4 regions of the Abyssisolibacter fermentans genome follow, and region 1 is predicted to be linked to each of the others. Evidence: riboswitches for the same ligand, from Rfam matches in the RefSeq annotation. Region 1 holds a riboswitch; each other region holds the start of a gene.
The links. A riboswitch is a leader RNA that binds a small molecule or an ion and turns the genes downstream of it on or off. The one in region 1 is predicted to bind cobalamin.
Positions count from the first base shown of each region.

Region 2: another riboswitch for cobalamin. It lies ahead of cobT (nicotinate-nucleotide--dimethylbenzimidazole phosphoribosyltransferase); the one in region 1 lies ahead of AYC61_RS14765 (ABC transporter substrate-binding protein).
Region 3: another riboswitch for cobalamin. It lies ahead of AYC61_RS16885 (YitT family protein); the one in region 1 lies ahead of AYC61_RS14765 (ABC transporter substrate-binding protein).
Region 4: another riboswitch for cobalamin. It lies ahead of AYC61_RS20890 (helical backbone metal receptor); the one in region 1 lies ahead of AYC61_RS14765 (ABC transporter substrate-binding protein).

Region 1 covers NZ_LOHE01000076.1:18,845-23,094, reverse strand. The annotation lists gene AYC61_RS14780 (PTS transporter subunit EIIC) at 1-1,146, shown strand, start outside; gene AYC61_RS14775 (PHP domain-containing protein) at 1,172-2,014, shown strand; gene AYC61_RS14770 (PTS sugar transporter subunit IIA) at 2,120-2,599, shown strand; cobalamin riboswitch at 2,675-2,858, shown strand; gene AYC61_RS14765 (ABC transporter substrate-binding protein) at 2,968-3,951, shown strand; gene AYC61_RS14760 (FecCD family ABC transporter permease) at 4,133-4,250, shown strand, end outside.
Region 2 covers NZ_LOHE01000068.1:108,706-112,955, forward strand. The annotation lists gene AYC61_RS12450 (SoxR reducing system RseC family protein) at 1-204, shown strand, start outside; gene AYC61_RS12455 (thioredoxin family protein) at 253-573, shown strand; gene AYC61_RS12460 (serine hydroxymethyltransferase) at 679-1,908, shown strand; cobalamin riboswitch at 1,992-2,167, shown strand; gene cobT (nicotinate-nucleotide--dimethylbenzimidazole phosphoribosyltransferase) at 2,267-3,316, shown strand; gene AYC61_RS12470 (hypothetical protein) at 3,624-4,250, shown strand, end outside.
Region 3 covers NZ_LOHE01000085.1:34,663-38,912, reverse strand. The annotation lists gene AYC61_RS16890 (TolC family protein) at 1-1,316, shown strand, start outside; cobalamin riboswitch at 1,482-1,682, shown strand; gene AYC61_RS16885 (YitT family protein) at 1,868-2,737, shown strand; gene AYC61_RS16880 (hypothetical protein) at 2,791-3,231, opposite strand; gene AYC61_RS16875 (HAD family hydrolase) at 3,597-4,250, opposite strand, start outside.
Region 4 covers NZ_LOHE01000024.1:26,125-30,374, reverse strand. The annotation lists gene AYC61_RS01335 (aminopeptidase) at 1-1,090, shown strand, start outside; gene AYC61_RS01330 (GNAT family N-acetyltransferase) at 1,153-1,704, opposite strand; cobalamin riboswitch at 1,882-2,063, shown strand; gene AYC61_RS20890 (helical backbone metal receptor) at 2,163-3,419, shown strand; gene AYC61_RS01325 (FecCD family ABC transporter permease) at 3,432-4,250, shown strand, end outside.

The DNA of each region.
Region 1 (4,250 bases):
GTAGGAAGAAAAGTTGGGGTTGAAGATGAAATTAAGGTAAGAAAAGAAGAACTTAAAGCAAAAAACAGTACTCCGTTCAAACTATTTCTAAGACACATATCAAACATATTTATTCCACTAATTCCAGCATTCATTGGATGTGGTGTTATATATGGATTAGCAAAAATACTTTTGAATACCGAATGTATAAATAAGAATACTTATTATATTTTATATGTAATTGGTAAATCAATATTTATGTATATGAATATAATGGTTGGTATAAACGCTGCGAAAGAATTTGGTGGAAGTCCTGCATTAGGCGGCGCTATAGCTGGTATTTTAACTTCTCCTAAGCTTGCAAAGATAGTTATTGGCGGTGAAAACCTTATTCCTGGAGAAGGCGGAATTATCGCTGTTTTAATTGCAGTTATATTAGGTGCAATGCTTGAAAAGAAACTAAGAAAAGTAATGCCATCAGTAATAGATTTAATTGCAACACCAACGATAGTATTATTAGTAATTGGTTTAGGTAGTTTATATATATTCCACCCAGCAGGAGCATTTTTGTCAAGTGGACTTAGCTGGTTAGTAAACACTGCTATCGAAAAAGGTGGAATATTTGTAGGAGCTATACTTTCAGGAACATTCTTACCTCTTGTAATGACTGGTCTTCATAGGGTTCTCACACCTATAGAAGTAAGTTTATTGGATAATACAGGATTAGACTTATTAAGACCAATCTTAGCAATGGCAGGTGCAGGACAAGTAGGTGCAGCATTAGCTGTCTATTTCAAAACAAAAAATAAGAGACTTAAAAAAATCATAGGTAGTTCATTACCAGTTGGTATGCTAGGTATAGGAGAACCATTGATGTTTGGTGTTACTTTACCATTAGGTAAACCTTTCCTAACAGCATGTTTAGGATCGATGGTTGGAGGTGCTTATATCTCATTAACTAAAGTAGCTTCAATAGGTATTGGATTGTCTGGATTACCATTAACTTTATTAATACCTTCTAATCAAGTCTTAAACTATATTATAGCAACATTGTTAGCATATGCAGGTGGTTTCGCTTTAACATATATCACTAAATGGGAAGATATGGCTGAAGATTCAGATTCTGAAGAAAACAGTGTAATAAATGAAGTTCTTAATATTAAATAGTATGAAATAACTTGGAGGTAGGGTCATGAAATTTGATTTTCATATACATTCAGTTTTTTCTGACGGAAGCTCTAAAGTTAATATGATTTTTGATATAGCGCAGAAAGAGAATCTTTCTGCGCTTGCAATTACTGATCATGATACAACATTAGGACTTAGCGTTGTTGATAATATAAGTAAAGAATACGGTATTCCATTTGTACCTGCTGTTGAATTTACAGCAATAGAAGAAGGTGTCAAATTTCATGTATTGGCTTATAATATAGATATAGAGTCTAAAGAATTAAAAGATTATTCAGAGCGTTTATTATTATATCTTAATAATAAATCAAGACAGCAGATTAAACTAATGCAAAAAAACGGCATTGAAATTGAAGAGGAAGAGTTTTTTAAAGAAAGCCAAGGAGGACCGCTTTATAGAGCAAAACTGTTAAAAACACTAGCAAGATACGGTTATTTAAAACAAGAAGAAATAATGAGCTGTATAAAAACATATTTTGGTAAAGAAGGGCCGTATTATATAGAAGATAGCTATAAATTTAATGATTTTGGGCAGATTTGTGATTTAATAAAAAGAAACAATGGTATTGTTGTTTTGGCACATCCAGGTAAAATTAAGAAAAAGAATATGGACTTATATAATAAGCTTATAAATAGTGAATTAATTGATGGTCTAGAAGTTTATCACCCATCAAATGATTTCGAAGTAAGAAAAGAATTAATGAAGGTTGTGAAAAAAAAAGATATTTTATTTACAGGTGGATCAGATTATCATGGCGATTATAATAAAAAGAAAACCCCTATTTGTGGTGTAACTATGCCGGATGAGATTTATTATAATCTAAGGTCTTATATGAGGAACAAGTAAGTATTATAATAGTAAAAGAAAAGCTATATTAACGACATATTTTACTTGAAATTATTACGTTTATAAAAATTTTCTGTATTTAATATAAATTATAGGAGGCCATAAATGTTAAATATATTTAGAAGAAAATCAGAAGCTAACATTGTAGCACCTTTAGATGGTGAAGCTATTGATATATCACAAGTTGAAGATGAAGTGTTTTCACAAAAAATGTTAGGTGATGGAATAGCCATAAAGCCGACAAGTGGAGTAGTTGTAGCTCCATGCAATGGGAAAGTAATACAAGTATTCCCAACTAACCATGCAATTGGTATAAAATCGAATGAAGGCTTAGAAATATTGATACATCTAGGATTAGATACAGTTGAATTGAAAGGTGAAGGCTTTAAGCGTCTAGTTAACCAAGGAGACAAAGTTAAAGCAGGGGACAAGCTGGTAGAACTTGATATGGATTTTCTAAGTAAACATGCAAAATCACTAGTAACTCCCATTGTTATAACAAATGGAGCAGAAGTAAAAAGTATGGAGAAATTTTTGGGTACTGTTGTTCGTGGTGAAACAATGGTAATGAAAATAAATAAGTAAATTTCTATTACGAACACTATACTAAAATATAAGCAAACAAATAAATATAGTATAATATAAAGGTTGACAAACTGATAGATAGTTAATATAATCAATTGTGAAAGTAAAAGAATAAAATGATAGGGAAGTTGGTGCAAATCCAACACGGGGTCGCCACTGTAATGGGGAGCTAGCTGTAAGAGACCACTGATTTTTTAAAATTGGGAAGGTGCAGTATGCTGTGAACCTAAGTCAGGATACCTAGATACATAATACTTACGAAACCTAAGTGTTTATGTAACTATGTGTATATACCTCTTACCTATTTTGGCAAGAGGTTTTTTTATATTAATTTATTTGCCCTATTGATATTGAAAGGAGTAGTTTGAATGAAACGAAATATATTTTCATTACTAGTGATATTTGTAGTAAGTACTATGTTTTTTGTAGGTTGTAGTAGTAAAGAAGTTGCTACTGAAAATGATGTAAAAACATTAGCTGATAGTGTAGTAATTGATGATAATACTGTAAAATTTGTAGATGCTATGGGAGATGAAATAACCTTAGATAAAAATCCACAAAAAGTTATATGTTTGTATAATTCTTATCTTGATTTATGGTATGAAGCTCAAGGCAAAGTAATAGGCAGAATAAAAACAAAAGGTGCTGTGCATGAAGAGGCAAAAGACGTTGAAATAGTAGGTACAATGTCACAGCCAAATGCAGAAAAAATATTGTCTATGCAGCCTGATTTAGTTATATTGACACCTAGTATGAAAGGACAAAAAGAAATTATTCCAATATTAAAAGATAATAAAATTCCATATTTAGCGGTAGAATATGAAACATTTGATAAATACATGTATATAATGAGAATATTCACAGCATTAACCAATGACGAAGAAGCATATAATGAAAAAGGAATTAAAATAGAAAAAGAGATAAATGATATAATATCAAAAATACCAACTGAAGGCAATCCAAGCGTATTATTAATGTTTGCATCAACTAAGAGTGTGAAAGTGAAATTGCCAAATTCGACAGTTGGAGCAATGTTAGATGATTTGAAAGCGAATAATATAGCTTATGATGCGAAGTTAACAGAGGAAAAAATGGAGATATTCAGTATGGAAAAAATTATAGAAAGAAACCCAGATTATATTTTGGTACAAACAATGGGTGATGTAGAAAAAATTAAAGATAAATTAATAAAAGATGTAGAGTCCAATCCTGCATGGAAGTCACTAACAGCTGTCAAAGAAGGAAGATATATAATATTACCAAAAGATTTATATCTTTATAAAGCAAATGCAAGATATGCTGAAGCTTACATGGGTTTAGCTAAAATACTGTATCCGGATATTTTTAAATAAATAATGGACAGCCTTCTAGTGTTATTTTCGTGCTTTTTTATAGGGGATGTCTCAAAAAATACATTTGAGACCCCCTTTTTTCAAATGACATCAAAATGCAAATCAATCCAATTGTGCGTTATCTTATAATTTAGCATATAGATATAAAATTATAAGATAAGTTATATATAAGGAGCAAGACATGTTACATACAGAAGAATTAACTAATAAAAAAATTTTATATAAAAAGTATATTATCCTGTTAATTTTGTTTATTTTAATGATAATTAGTTTTTTAATAAGCGTAGCTAAAGGTTCGC
Region 2 (4,250 bases), on a different contig from region 1:
ATACCAATGATTTTGATGCTCTCGGCAATAGCTGTTAGCGCATATTTTTTGAAAAAATCGGGATATAGTAATTATGAATCTTATAGTATGTTAATAGGGTTGTTATTCTTAGGACTTTCTTATTTTATATTAAAATATATTGATAAAAAAGCGGCTGATAAAATAGAATTTAAGATGATTGAAATTATTGGACATATTAGCTAGTAATAGGTAGGAAGACATAGAAGGCAAAAAATTTAGGGGGGTGTGTTTTTGGTAAATGATTTAGATATAAAAAGACTTGATGATATCATATTTAAATCAGACAAAATTGCTGTAATATGTTTTTTTTCTTCTAATTATAAACCTAGTTTAGAAACAATTGTTGAATTATCAAAGATAGTAGATGAACAGAAAGATTTTGACTTATATAAAGTCGATTTTATTAAAAATAAAGATTTAGTAAAGAATTTTGAAATTATTACTGTACCAACAGTTATTTTTTTCAATAATGGATGTGAGATATATCGTACTTCAGGGACTTTGAATACAAAACAACTTAGGAATATTATTAAATATGTTAAACTTTGTTAACAAAAGGCATAATTTCAATAATAATGAATCATAAAATGTTATAATTTATATTGGATGAATACTACTAAAAATAAGAACAAAACAAATGTTAAGGAGGAACTGCTTATGAATTTTAAGAGAGTAGCTAATTATGACCCAGATATTATGAATGCTTTAACTGACGAGATAAATCGTCAAAAAAATGGTTTGGAATTAATTGCGTCTGAAAATCTTGTATCAGAAACTGTTATGGAAGTTATGGGTAGTCATTTTACTAATAAGTATGCAGAAGGTTATCCAAATAAAAGGTATTATGGCGGTTGTGAATTTGTTGATAAAGTTGAAACTATTGCAATTAATAGATTAAAAGAGTTATTTGGGGCAGAACATGCTAATGTTCAACCTCATTCGGGTTCAAATGCAAATTTCGGAGTATATTTTTCAATCTTAAAGCCTGGAGATAAAGTCTTAGGTATGAATCTTAGTCATGGTGGGCATTTAACACATGGTAGTCCTGTAAATATGTCGGGTGCGTTTTTTGATTTTGTTGCTTATGGAGTAGATAAAGAGACAGAGAGATTAAATTATGATCAAATAAGAGATTTAGCAAAGAAAGAAAGACCAAAGCTTATAGTTGCTGGTACTAGTGCGTATCCAAGAATAATAGATTTCAAAAAATTTAAAGAGATAGCTGATGAAGTAGGAGCATATCTAATGGTAGATATGGCTCATATAGCAGGTTTAGTAGCTGCTGGATTACATCCAAGTCCAGTTCCATATGCTGATTTTGTTACAACTACAACTCACAAAACATTAAGAGGTCCTAGAGGTGGAGCAATATTATGTAAAGAGAAATATGCAAAACAAATTAACAAAGCAATATTCCCTGGTATTCAAGGTGGACCGTTAATGCATGTTATAGCAGCAAAAGCAATAAGCTTCAAAGAAGCTTTACAACCTGATTTTGTAGAGTATCAAAAGCAAGTTGTAAAAAATGCTGAAGTTCTAGGTAAAGAATTAATTAACAGAGGATATAAATTAGTTACTAATGGAACTGACAATCATCTAATATTAATAGACTTAAGAAATAAAAACTTAACAGGTAAAGAAGCTGAGAAGAAATTAGAAGCTGTAAAAGTTACAACAAACAAAAATACTATACCTTTTGATCCACAAAGTCCTTTTGTAACAAGTGGTCTTAGAATAGGTACTCCAGCTGTCACTACTAGAGGACTTAAAGAAGATGACATGGTAGAAGTTGCTCAAATCATAGATGACACATTAATGGATAAAAAAGATATTAAACTAATAGAAAAGCAAGTATTAGATATATGTAATAGAAATTCTATATATTAGTTGCAGTGCGGACATAATTGTTGTATACTTAAAATTAATAAAAATAAAAATTATCCCTGATTATTCGCATAACTTTGAATAATCTGGGATTAGTTATGTAGGTGCCTTAATAATAAGGAGAATAGGGAATGAAGTGAAAATCTTCAACGGTCCCACCACTGTAAGGCGGAGCAATGTAAAATATATCACTGGATATTCTGGGAAGATTTACAGAGCTGTGAAACCGAGTCAGGAGACCTGCCTATAGTAACTTTATATTTGTGAATAATGGCAAAGTTCATGGTTTATTTGATGTGTTCAAATGAGTCATGAACTTTTTTTCTCCTAAAAAACCTACATGAAAAAAGGAGGAATTATCATGAAAATATTAGAAGAAACATTAAAAAAAATCAAACCATTAGATAATAAAGCTATGGAAGAAGCAAGAATAAGAGTAGATAACTTAATAAAGCCAAAAGGAAGTATGGGAAAACTAGAAGACATTGCAATACAATTATCTGGTATAACAGGTCAATTACATCCTAAGGTTGACAATAAATCTATTATAATTATGTCAGCAGATCATGGAGTTTGTGAAGAAGGAATAGCTTCCTGTGACCAATGTGTAACAGTTATGCAAACAAATAATTTTACCAAAGGTTTAACGGGAGTAGGAGCGTTGGGTAAATATGCTGAGGCTGAATTAGTAGTTGTTGATATTGGAATTAAACAGGATATGGATAATCCAAAGGTTATTAATAGGAAAATTAGAAAGGGAACTAGTAATTTAAAAAAAGGACCTGCCATGAGCAGAGATGAAGCAATAAAATCTTTAGAAATAGGTATAGAAATGGCTATTAATGAAATTAATAAGGGAAAGAACATTCTTGGCACAGGCGAAATGGGAATAGGTAATACCACACCTAGTACTGCAATATTATGTGTTATAGGAGGATATAGTCCTGAAGAAGTTACAGGAGTTGGAGCAAATTTACCGAAAGAAAAGTTGGCTAATAAAATGGAAGTAATAAAAACTGCTATAGAGGTTAACAAGCCAGATCCTAAGGATGCAATAGATGTATTAGCAAAAGTTGGCGGTTTTGAAATAGGTGGCATGGCAGGTGTAATGCTAGCAGGAGCGGCTAATAGTATACCAGTAGTTGTAGATGGATTTATTTCAACAGCAGCAGCTATAATTGCATGTACTTTAGAGCCTAATGTAAAAGGTTACTTAATACCTTCTCATAAATCTAATGAAAAGGGTGCGAAGCTTGCATCAGAGCTTTTAGATTTCAAACCTATGTTAGATATGGATATGCGATTAGGAGAAGGAAGCGGAGCAGCACTAGCCTTTGGAATAATAGAAGCAACTACATATATGAATAAAGAAATGATTACTTTTGATGAGGCAGGCATAAATCCAGCTTAGAGTTTTATTTGTGATGAACTAGTTTTAGTGGTATTGGTTAAGTATTTATAGACTTATGATGGAGATATTAACTAAAATTCAATATAAATTTAGTAGAAATAATTAAGCCTGATTATTCAAAGTTATATGAATAATCAGGTTTTTAATTATTGCTTTACATATAAATATTATATATTACATATGGAATTGACTGTTTTAATTAATAATGTTAAAATTTAAAAAAATACATTATAATACAAGAAACTAATGTTTTTATTTGTCTAGTTACATATTGTTAATTAATGTATCAAATTAAGGAGAGAACATTATGTTACAGAAAATAGCTACAACAATTATTTTTACTATAGTTATTATCTGCTTATTATCAGGATGCCAGAATAATAACAATCAAGAAGTAATGCAGAATAATGATGATTTTAAAATAAGTAAAGAAGATTTATTAAAACAAGTTGAAAAAGAATACAGAGATTGTTTTGGTGAACAAATTGATAAAGTATTAATTTACAAATCATATAACAATCATATAGTTTTAGTTGAAATCAAACAAAAACTAGCACATAGTCTTTTTGTCCTGTGCGATTTAAAAACTGGAGAAAAATATGAATTACAAACTGGATTGGGTTATGTTGATTCATGTAAATTTGTTAATAAAAATTATATTATATTCAATATGACAGGAAAAAGTACTGAATGTGTTTACAAATCACCGCCATATCAAACTCATTGTAAAAAAATAATTAATAGTGATGGTGAATTTGAATTTGAAAGTATAAATAGACAAACATTTTTCCCTTTAAAAAAGTCTATTGGGTTTGGGGAAAGTTTAGTTAACTATGATTTAACAGAATTTAGGGTCACATTAGATGGATTACAATTAGGGTTTGTACCTGATAATGATGCTTATTGGGATCATTTACCTACTATAACGACTAGT
Region 3 (4,250 bases), on a different contig from region 1:
TAAAAATAAGTGAATTTAACAAAAAACGAACTAACAAAAACACTAAAAAGATTTTGGATAATGATGATACCTTGAGTGATAAGTGGAACAGCTACTATAAAGGTAAAAAGGAAGCTGAAGGAATAAAAAAGAATCTGGATGGTCTTAATCAAGCTTTGCAAAGCTCAGATGATCCTACTAAAACATTAGAAGATATAAAAAATACTATTGACGAAGATACCTATAGACTACTTAAAAGTAAAGGTAACGATAAAACTGCTATAAACCAAGCCATTGAAGGAATGAAAAAAGAAATAGACAATCAAAGCCAACAAGCATTAGATCGATTACAAGCTGGAAAGCAAGAACTTGATGATGCAAACAAAGAAGCCAACAGCGTTCTATCAATGAACCTAGGAATAACCACGAATGTAAAACTAGGCATCAAATCAACTACTGAGTTAATGGATGTCATTGCAGATATTACCTATGACATAACTAAAGCAGGATATGAAATCAGTAAAAAACAAATAGCAATGCTTGTTGAAAAAAACTATTATGAAGTTTTAAAAATGAAAAAAATAGCTAACGTAAAACAAAAATCCTTAGATAGAGCAAACGGTCAATTTGAAATTATAAAAAATGCTTATGATGAAGGTTTAAGGGCTAAAGATGATTTATTACTAGCAAAATCACAAGTAGAACTTATGAAAGCAGATTTAGAAAAAGCTATATCGGATGAAAAAAATGCTAAAATTGATTTAAAAAACACCTTAAATATCCCATTAGATGCCAACATAACTATAGCCGAAGTAAATTTGTCCGCTGAAAATATACCTTCTTTAGAAGATGGAATTAAGCAGGGATTAGAAAAAAGACTTGAAATTCAACAGGCAATGGGACAATATATAATTGACAGCCTGAATCATGAATTAACTGCTAGAACATATCCTGATATAACAAATCAATACAAAGAAGCTTTATATAAAAAAGAATATTCAAATATAAACCTTGAAATTCAGAAAAAAGAGGTAGAAGCTGATATAAGAAAGTCTTATGAAACAATGGTAGCGACAGGCAAAATGTATGAACATGTGAGAAATAGCGTTGAGCAAATGCAGGCAAATCTACAAATAGCAACTTATAGATATAATGAAGGTATAGGCTATGGTAGTTCAAGCCTTAAATCAATAAATTCCGAGGAATTAGGAGGCACTATAATGGAAGTCCTATCAGCCAGCGAGAAATTAGCTGAAGTTGAAGAAAAAGTTGTTGAAATAGAACATGCTAAAAATCTCAGCATAACTAAATACCTTAATTCCATTGGACAATATTAGTAAAAATAGATTAAATATAACTCAAAACCTCTTGCAAATATATCATAATCCTTGCAAGGGGTTTTTATTTTAAAAGGAATAAAAGATATTCTGATTAATTTCTTGACGTTATATTTCTTTTAATATATACTTTGAGAGAACGATTTCTTAATTAGTAATTCTTACAATTTCATAGGTATTATTGGTGTAAAAATAAAATTATATAATTTTATTATTTACTTAATAGGGAAGTTTGGTTTAATTCCAACACGGTCCCGCCACTGTAATGGATAGTGTCTTGTTGCAACCACTGTACTAAAATGTATGGGAAGGTATAAGATACGTTGATTCCTAAGTCAGGAGACCTGCCAATAATAAGGGCACTAATTATTACTCACGAGGATGAGCAAGTGTTAAATTTCAGTAGAATAGTTTTTCAACTTTGTTTTAGTCACCCCTTTTCTAAATGAAAGGTTTATAGTTGTGAGTAAACTAGCCATTTTTGTGCTAGTTTTTTGTGTTCTGTATATTTCCAGTAGATCTAATAGTAGATGTTCAAAAAATAATAAGTGATGGTGAAAAAGATGGAGAAAAAAGTTTATAAATTTTTATTAATTAATTTAGGAATAACAATAATGGCAGTAGGACTATACTATTTCTTGATACCTGCAAATTTAGCTGTTGGTGGAATAACAGGACTTGCAATGGTTATAAATCATTTATTTCCATATATTCATATTGACATTATTATGTTTATCTCAAATATTATACTATTCACACTTGCGTTTTTAATTATTGGTAAAGATTTTGGTGGTTACACTATTTATTGTAGTTTTTTACTAACGGGTATGATATCATTTTTAGGAAAAATATCACCTCTTACAAAACCACTTGTAGATGATATCTTACTGAATCTAATTTTTGGTATATTAATTCAAGGCATTGGAATGGGGATTGTGTTTTTTCAAAATGCATCTACTGGTGGTACAGATATTGTTGCAAAGATTATAAATAAATTTACAAATATTGAAATTGGCAAGGCGTTGTTACTATCTGATTTCTTAATAACTCTTTCAGCAGGCTTAGTTTTTGGTATAAAATTAGGATTATACGCTTTATTAGGCATTATAACTAATGCTCTATTAATAGATAAGTTTATTGCCCAATTAAAAGCAAAAATAAATGTTGTTGTTGTAAGTAATGAAAATAGTAAAATAAATGACTTTATTATTAATGAACTTGAAAGAGGTACTACTCTTTATAAAGCGGTTGGAGGCTTTTCAAACAATAATAAAAACATCATTAATGTTGTATTAAATAGAAGAGAATACATACAATTGAAAAATTATATAAAATCAGTTGATCAACATGCTTTTGTATCTGTACATTATGTTCATGAAGTTTTAGGTGAAGGCTTTGATTTAGCGTTAAAAAATCTATAATATAAAAAATGGGCGTCTCAAAATAATCTTAGACATCCATTTTTTTATCTGCTTCACTCAAACATTTTTTCAATATATTTAGTATCAAAATCTTTATCTAATCTATAAGTTTTACTATATCGTTTTTTATTAAGTTCTTCATTAAATATGATTTGAATATACATATCACCAAGTATTTCAACTGAAATTTCAAGTTGATTGCTTTTAGAGAAAAAAATCATATATGTTTTACCACTGTACTTTAAGTAATCTTTATACCATACTCTTTTATATTTGCGAGTAAACAGAAAATTATATAACTCATCTATCTTAGCTTTATCGTTTATAGTTATTGCACTATTACAAAACGCACCATTTTTATCTAATACCATTTGATTTATTACTATTCTATCAAATTTAATATCAGACGCTTTATCAGTCATTCTCTGAGGTATTTGATAATAAGCTATTGTCATTACGATTATTAAAAATACAATTAGAAATATTTTTTTCATTGTTTCCATTCTATTATACCAAAATATACGTATTACACCCCTTTTTCATATTTTTCTATTCCTTGTTCATTATAACATTAAATCGTTGTCTAATTTTGTAATTTTTAAGAATGGATTCTATTATATTTTGTACCATATGTATTACTATCATATTTTAAGCTATTCAATGATAAATATATTTTATTTATTAATAATTGGTTATAATAATTGAATTTGTAATTATTAACTATAGTAAATATTTTATTTTGATATAAAACAAACCTTCCTGAAAACTTATTATAATTAATCAAGAAGGTTGGTTTAGAAAAGTTTCTTATTTGCTAAATTTAAAATAATAATTTTTATAAATTACAAAATAATATCTATTAAATATTAAAATAATCAGCTGTAAGCTTTAATATCTCCTCTGCAGCTAGTATACCCTTTACAGTCGTATAATTCATGCACTTCATTTTGTTGTCTGCTATATCACATATGCCCCCATGCTTTGGTACTATAAAATAATTACATACCTTCGCCATATCTAAATCCAAAGAAGAATCCCCTGATGCAGCTATATCACTTATATTTTCTCTTTGGGCTATAAATTTAACTGCATCGCCTTTATTAACATATCTAGGAATAAAATATAACTTTCTGCCATGCCTTGTAGTAATCCAATTTTGTGTTTCCAGCCATTTAGAGTAAGCTTGTAATTCTTTCTCTGGTATATTATCTTCCTCTATTATGCAGTAAAAAAACATATCATCTGCTATTCTAAGCTTTTTTACCCAAACATCCGATTTAATCCTTTCAAATTCTTTTATAGCATCATTTATATTAATACAGTTATCAGTTATTTTTCTAAATATAGTTTTACGCCATATTTCACTAATTTTATTATTTTCTAATATAATGCCACCATTTGCTACTACAGAATATTTTAAATCTAGTTCTTGTACTATTTTTATACGCCTAAACTGTTCTAATGTCCTTGTAGTAACCGGTACAAACAGTAGTCTATCCTTTATTGATTTTAA
Region 4 (4,250 bases), on a different contig from region 1:
ATTGGCAGAAAATTTAGTTAATTATTCTACGAAAGTTAAAAAAGGTGATAAAGTACTGATTAATACTGAAGGAACAAGTACATATCCTTTAGTTAGGGCAGTAATAAAAGAAGTGTATAAAGCAGGGGGCTATCCATATGTTAATCTTCAAGACAGTTCAATAGAAAGAGAACTTGCTTTAAATTATAGCGATGAGCAGCTAAAGCTATTTTGTGATATTGAACTAAAAAGAACAAAATCAATGGATGTACAAATTAATATAGGTGGAACTGATAATATAAATGAATTATCAGATGTAGCTCCAGAAAAATTCAGGCTATTATCAAAATATTATGAACCAATTATGGACTATGTTCTTAGTAATGTTAGATGGGTATATTTGAGATATCCAAATGCGAGTATGGCACAAGCGGCAAATACAAGCTTAGAAAGCTTTGAAGACTTTTATTTTAAGGTTTGTAATCTAGATTATAGCAAAATGTCAAAAGCAATGGATAATTTAGTAGAACTAATGACTAAAACAGATAGAGTTCATATAAAAGGAAATGGAACAGATTTAACTTTTTCTATAAAGGGTATTCCGGTAATTAAGTGCTGTGGAGATGAAAACATCCCTGATGGTGAAGTTTTCACAGCACCTGTTAAGGACTCTATAAATGGCATACTTTCTTACAATTGTCCTGCTGTATATGAAGGTTTTACTTATGAAAATATATGTTTAGAATTTAAAGATGGAAAAATTGTTAAGGCTACAGCTAATGATACTGAGAGGATTAACAAAGTGTTTGATACTGATGAAGGAGCAAGATATGTAGGAGAGTTTGCAATAGGGGTTAATCCATATGTAATAAAACCTATGAAGGATGCATTATTTGATGAAAAAATCATGGGAAGCTTTCACTTTACACCAGGAAGAGCTTATGAAGAGGCACCTAATGGTAATAGTTCAGTTATACATTGGGATTTAGTATGTATTCAAACACCTGAATATGGTGGAGGAGAAATATATTTTGATGATGTACTAATAAGAAAAGATGGTATGTTTGTATTGCCTGAACTTGAATGCTTAAATCCTGAGAATTTAAAATAATATTATTAGTGATGTTGTCTCAAAATGGACAAGTTTAGTACTGCCATTTTGAGACTTTTGTATTAATCTGCTTTTTTTATAGAGTACATTAGCTCACCATCATAAGAGCTACCTTCTGCTTCTTCATCCTTTATTTCGTATTCATAGTACATACCTATCTTCTTTAGTACCTTGCTAGATGCTTTATTATCTTTATTGACAGTAGCAACTATTTTATTAATATTCATGTTATTAAAACCATATACAATAATAGCTTTTCCTATTTCAGTTGCATATCCTTTTCTATAGTGTTCTTCAAATAGTCCATAGAACAATTCGTTTTCAGTAGTATCATAAGTAAGTGGGAATAATCCAACAAAACCTATACATTCGTTGTTGTCTTTTGAAACTACTAATAAGAGAAATCCTTGAAATTTGTTTATTGTACTTTCTTTATATCGATTTAATATTCTTTTCAATAACTTTTCACACTCTTTGAACGTTCTTTCTTTAGCAAAGGGAACATTTCTCATTATAGCTTCATCATTTACTATTCTATGTAAATTATAAATATCAGCATTGGCAAAATTTCTAATAAATAAACGTTCTGTTTCTATATTAATATGTTCATACATATTAATTTCACCCCTTAATATTTTGTACTATATAGATGTGTAATTGTGGTTTTCTGCACTTAATTATAACATAACTTATTATACTATAATATATAAATAATATAATAAAGATTTATATTTGTTATGTATAGGTTAATGTTGACAAGTATAATCAAGTTGACTATACTATAAATATAATCAAATAGAAATCTTTAAGGTGCTTAAAAAGTTAAAAGGGAAAAAGGTTAAAAGCCTTTGCAGCCCCCGCTACTGTATGTAGGGATGAGATTCTAATAGCCACTGCTCTTCAATTTTGAGTGGGAAGGTAGAATCAAAGATGAACTACAAGCCAGGAAACCTGCCTTTAAGAAAAAAGACTTATGCTTCGGAGGGAAGTGTGTGGTTTAAAAACACATATTCCAAATGTGTTATTTTTTTTTGAAAAACCTCCAAGGCAAAATATGAAAGGAGTAATATATATGAAAAAATTATTAAAATTATTTATTATTTGTTTAGTAGTTGTGTTTGCTTCAAGTAGTTTATATGTACAAGAAGGATTAGCTACTAGTCAAAGCGACTTTAATCGTCGTGCAGTGGATTTTAAAGTGATTAATGGCAGATCATTTATATCAACAGATGAGATATATGAATTTGGTGTTAGTGTAAAAAATGAATATAGTAGTACTATAGTGTCTAATGAAGATGTTACAATGACTTTTTATTTAGATTCAAACAAAGTAAAGGTTAATAATATTGATTTAACGGTTGATTGTAAAACCTTCAAGGAAGATAACAAAATATATTTACCATATAGATTCTTATTAGAAACATTAAATTATAGCATAATTTGGGATAGTGGAGCTGGAATAGTTAAGTATGAAAAAATATCAGACGATACATATAAATATCCTATTACAATAAAAAATGGTGATAATGAAATGGTAATTGAAAAAGAGCCTTCTAAAATAATATCATTAGCACCTGGAGTAACTGAAAAATTATTTGAAATAGGTGCAGGAGACAAGGTAGTAGGTAGGACACAATATTGTGATTATCCTAAAGAGGTAGAAAATATAAAAAATGTTGGAACACTTTATGAACCAAATATTGAGGTAATAGTCGATATACAACCAGAAATAGCTATTGCTGAAACACATTTTAAACAAGAGATATTAGATAAATTAAATGAAGCGGGAATAATATCTATTTCTTCAGCTACACCAAACAAGGTTGAAGGAATATATGCCCAAATAATACAGTTAGGTAAAATAGTTAATAGAAATTATGAAGCTAGAGCATTAGTATCAAGTATGAAATCAAAAGTTCAAAAGGTTAAATACGTTCTAAACAATCAAAGCAATCTAAATAAGCCAAGTATATATTACGTAGTAGGTACTGGACAATATGGTGAATATACAGCTGGTAGTGATACATTTATTGCAGATATTATCAGAACAGTTGGAGCTACTAATATTGCTGCTGATGTAACTGGTTGGAAATATAGTGTAGAAAAAGTTATAGATAAAGATCCGGATATAATAGTTGGTAATGAAACTAATGTAGATGCTATGATAAATAACAATAATTACAGCATATTAACTGCTGTTAATCAAAAATCATATTATAAAGTTGACAATAATATATTTGACAGATCATCACCAAGATCTATCAACGAAGGTTTAAAAATATTATTCAACATAGTTCACAGTGATTTAACAAAAAAATTAGGTTTCTAAAGCGGTGATTTAATGTCATACTTAAAAAACAAAAAGAAATATCATATAGCAATTTTAATACTATTTTTATTTCTTATATTGTTCATGTTTTGTGCTGTTGCATTAGGTACAGTACATATAGATGTCACGGATGTTATAAAAATAACTCTAAATAAGATTAAATTTCTAGATATTGATATTTCAAATATAAAAAAATCGAATATATTCATAGTTTTAAATGTAAGACTTCCAAGAATAATAATATCGGCTTTGTGTGGAGGAATATTAGCATTAGTTGGAGTAGCTTATCAAGCTATATTCAAAAATCCAATGGCAGAACCTTATATTATGGGATCGTCATCTGGTGCTGCCTTTGGAGCAACGCTAGGTATAGTTTTAGGTATAAACAAAAACATTATGGGTCTTGGTATTATTTCTCTTTTAGCATTTGCAGGTGCGTTAATAACGACTATATTAGTATATAGTCTGGCGAAAAAAGGAAATAGAATATCCACAACATCAATATTATTATCAGGAATAGTCATGAGTTCACTATTATCTTCTATAGTGTCATTAATTATGATATTTAATCATGAAGAATTAGGTAAAATAATTGGATGGACTATGGGGAGCTTTAATGGAGCAAGTTGGACACAAATAGTAGTAGTGGTAATACCGGCTATAATAGGTTCATTTGTACTTATTTCATTGGCTAAAGAATTAAATGCATTATCAGTTGGTGAAGAAAGTGCTCAGTGCCTAGGAGTAAATGTAGAAACTGTAAAAAAAATTGTTCTTGTAGTTGCATCCTTGTTAGCAGCTTGTGCAGTTTCTGTAAGTGGAATAATCGGA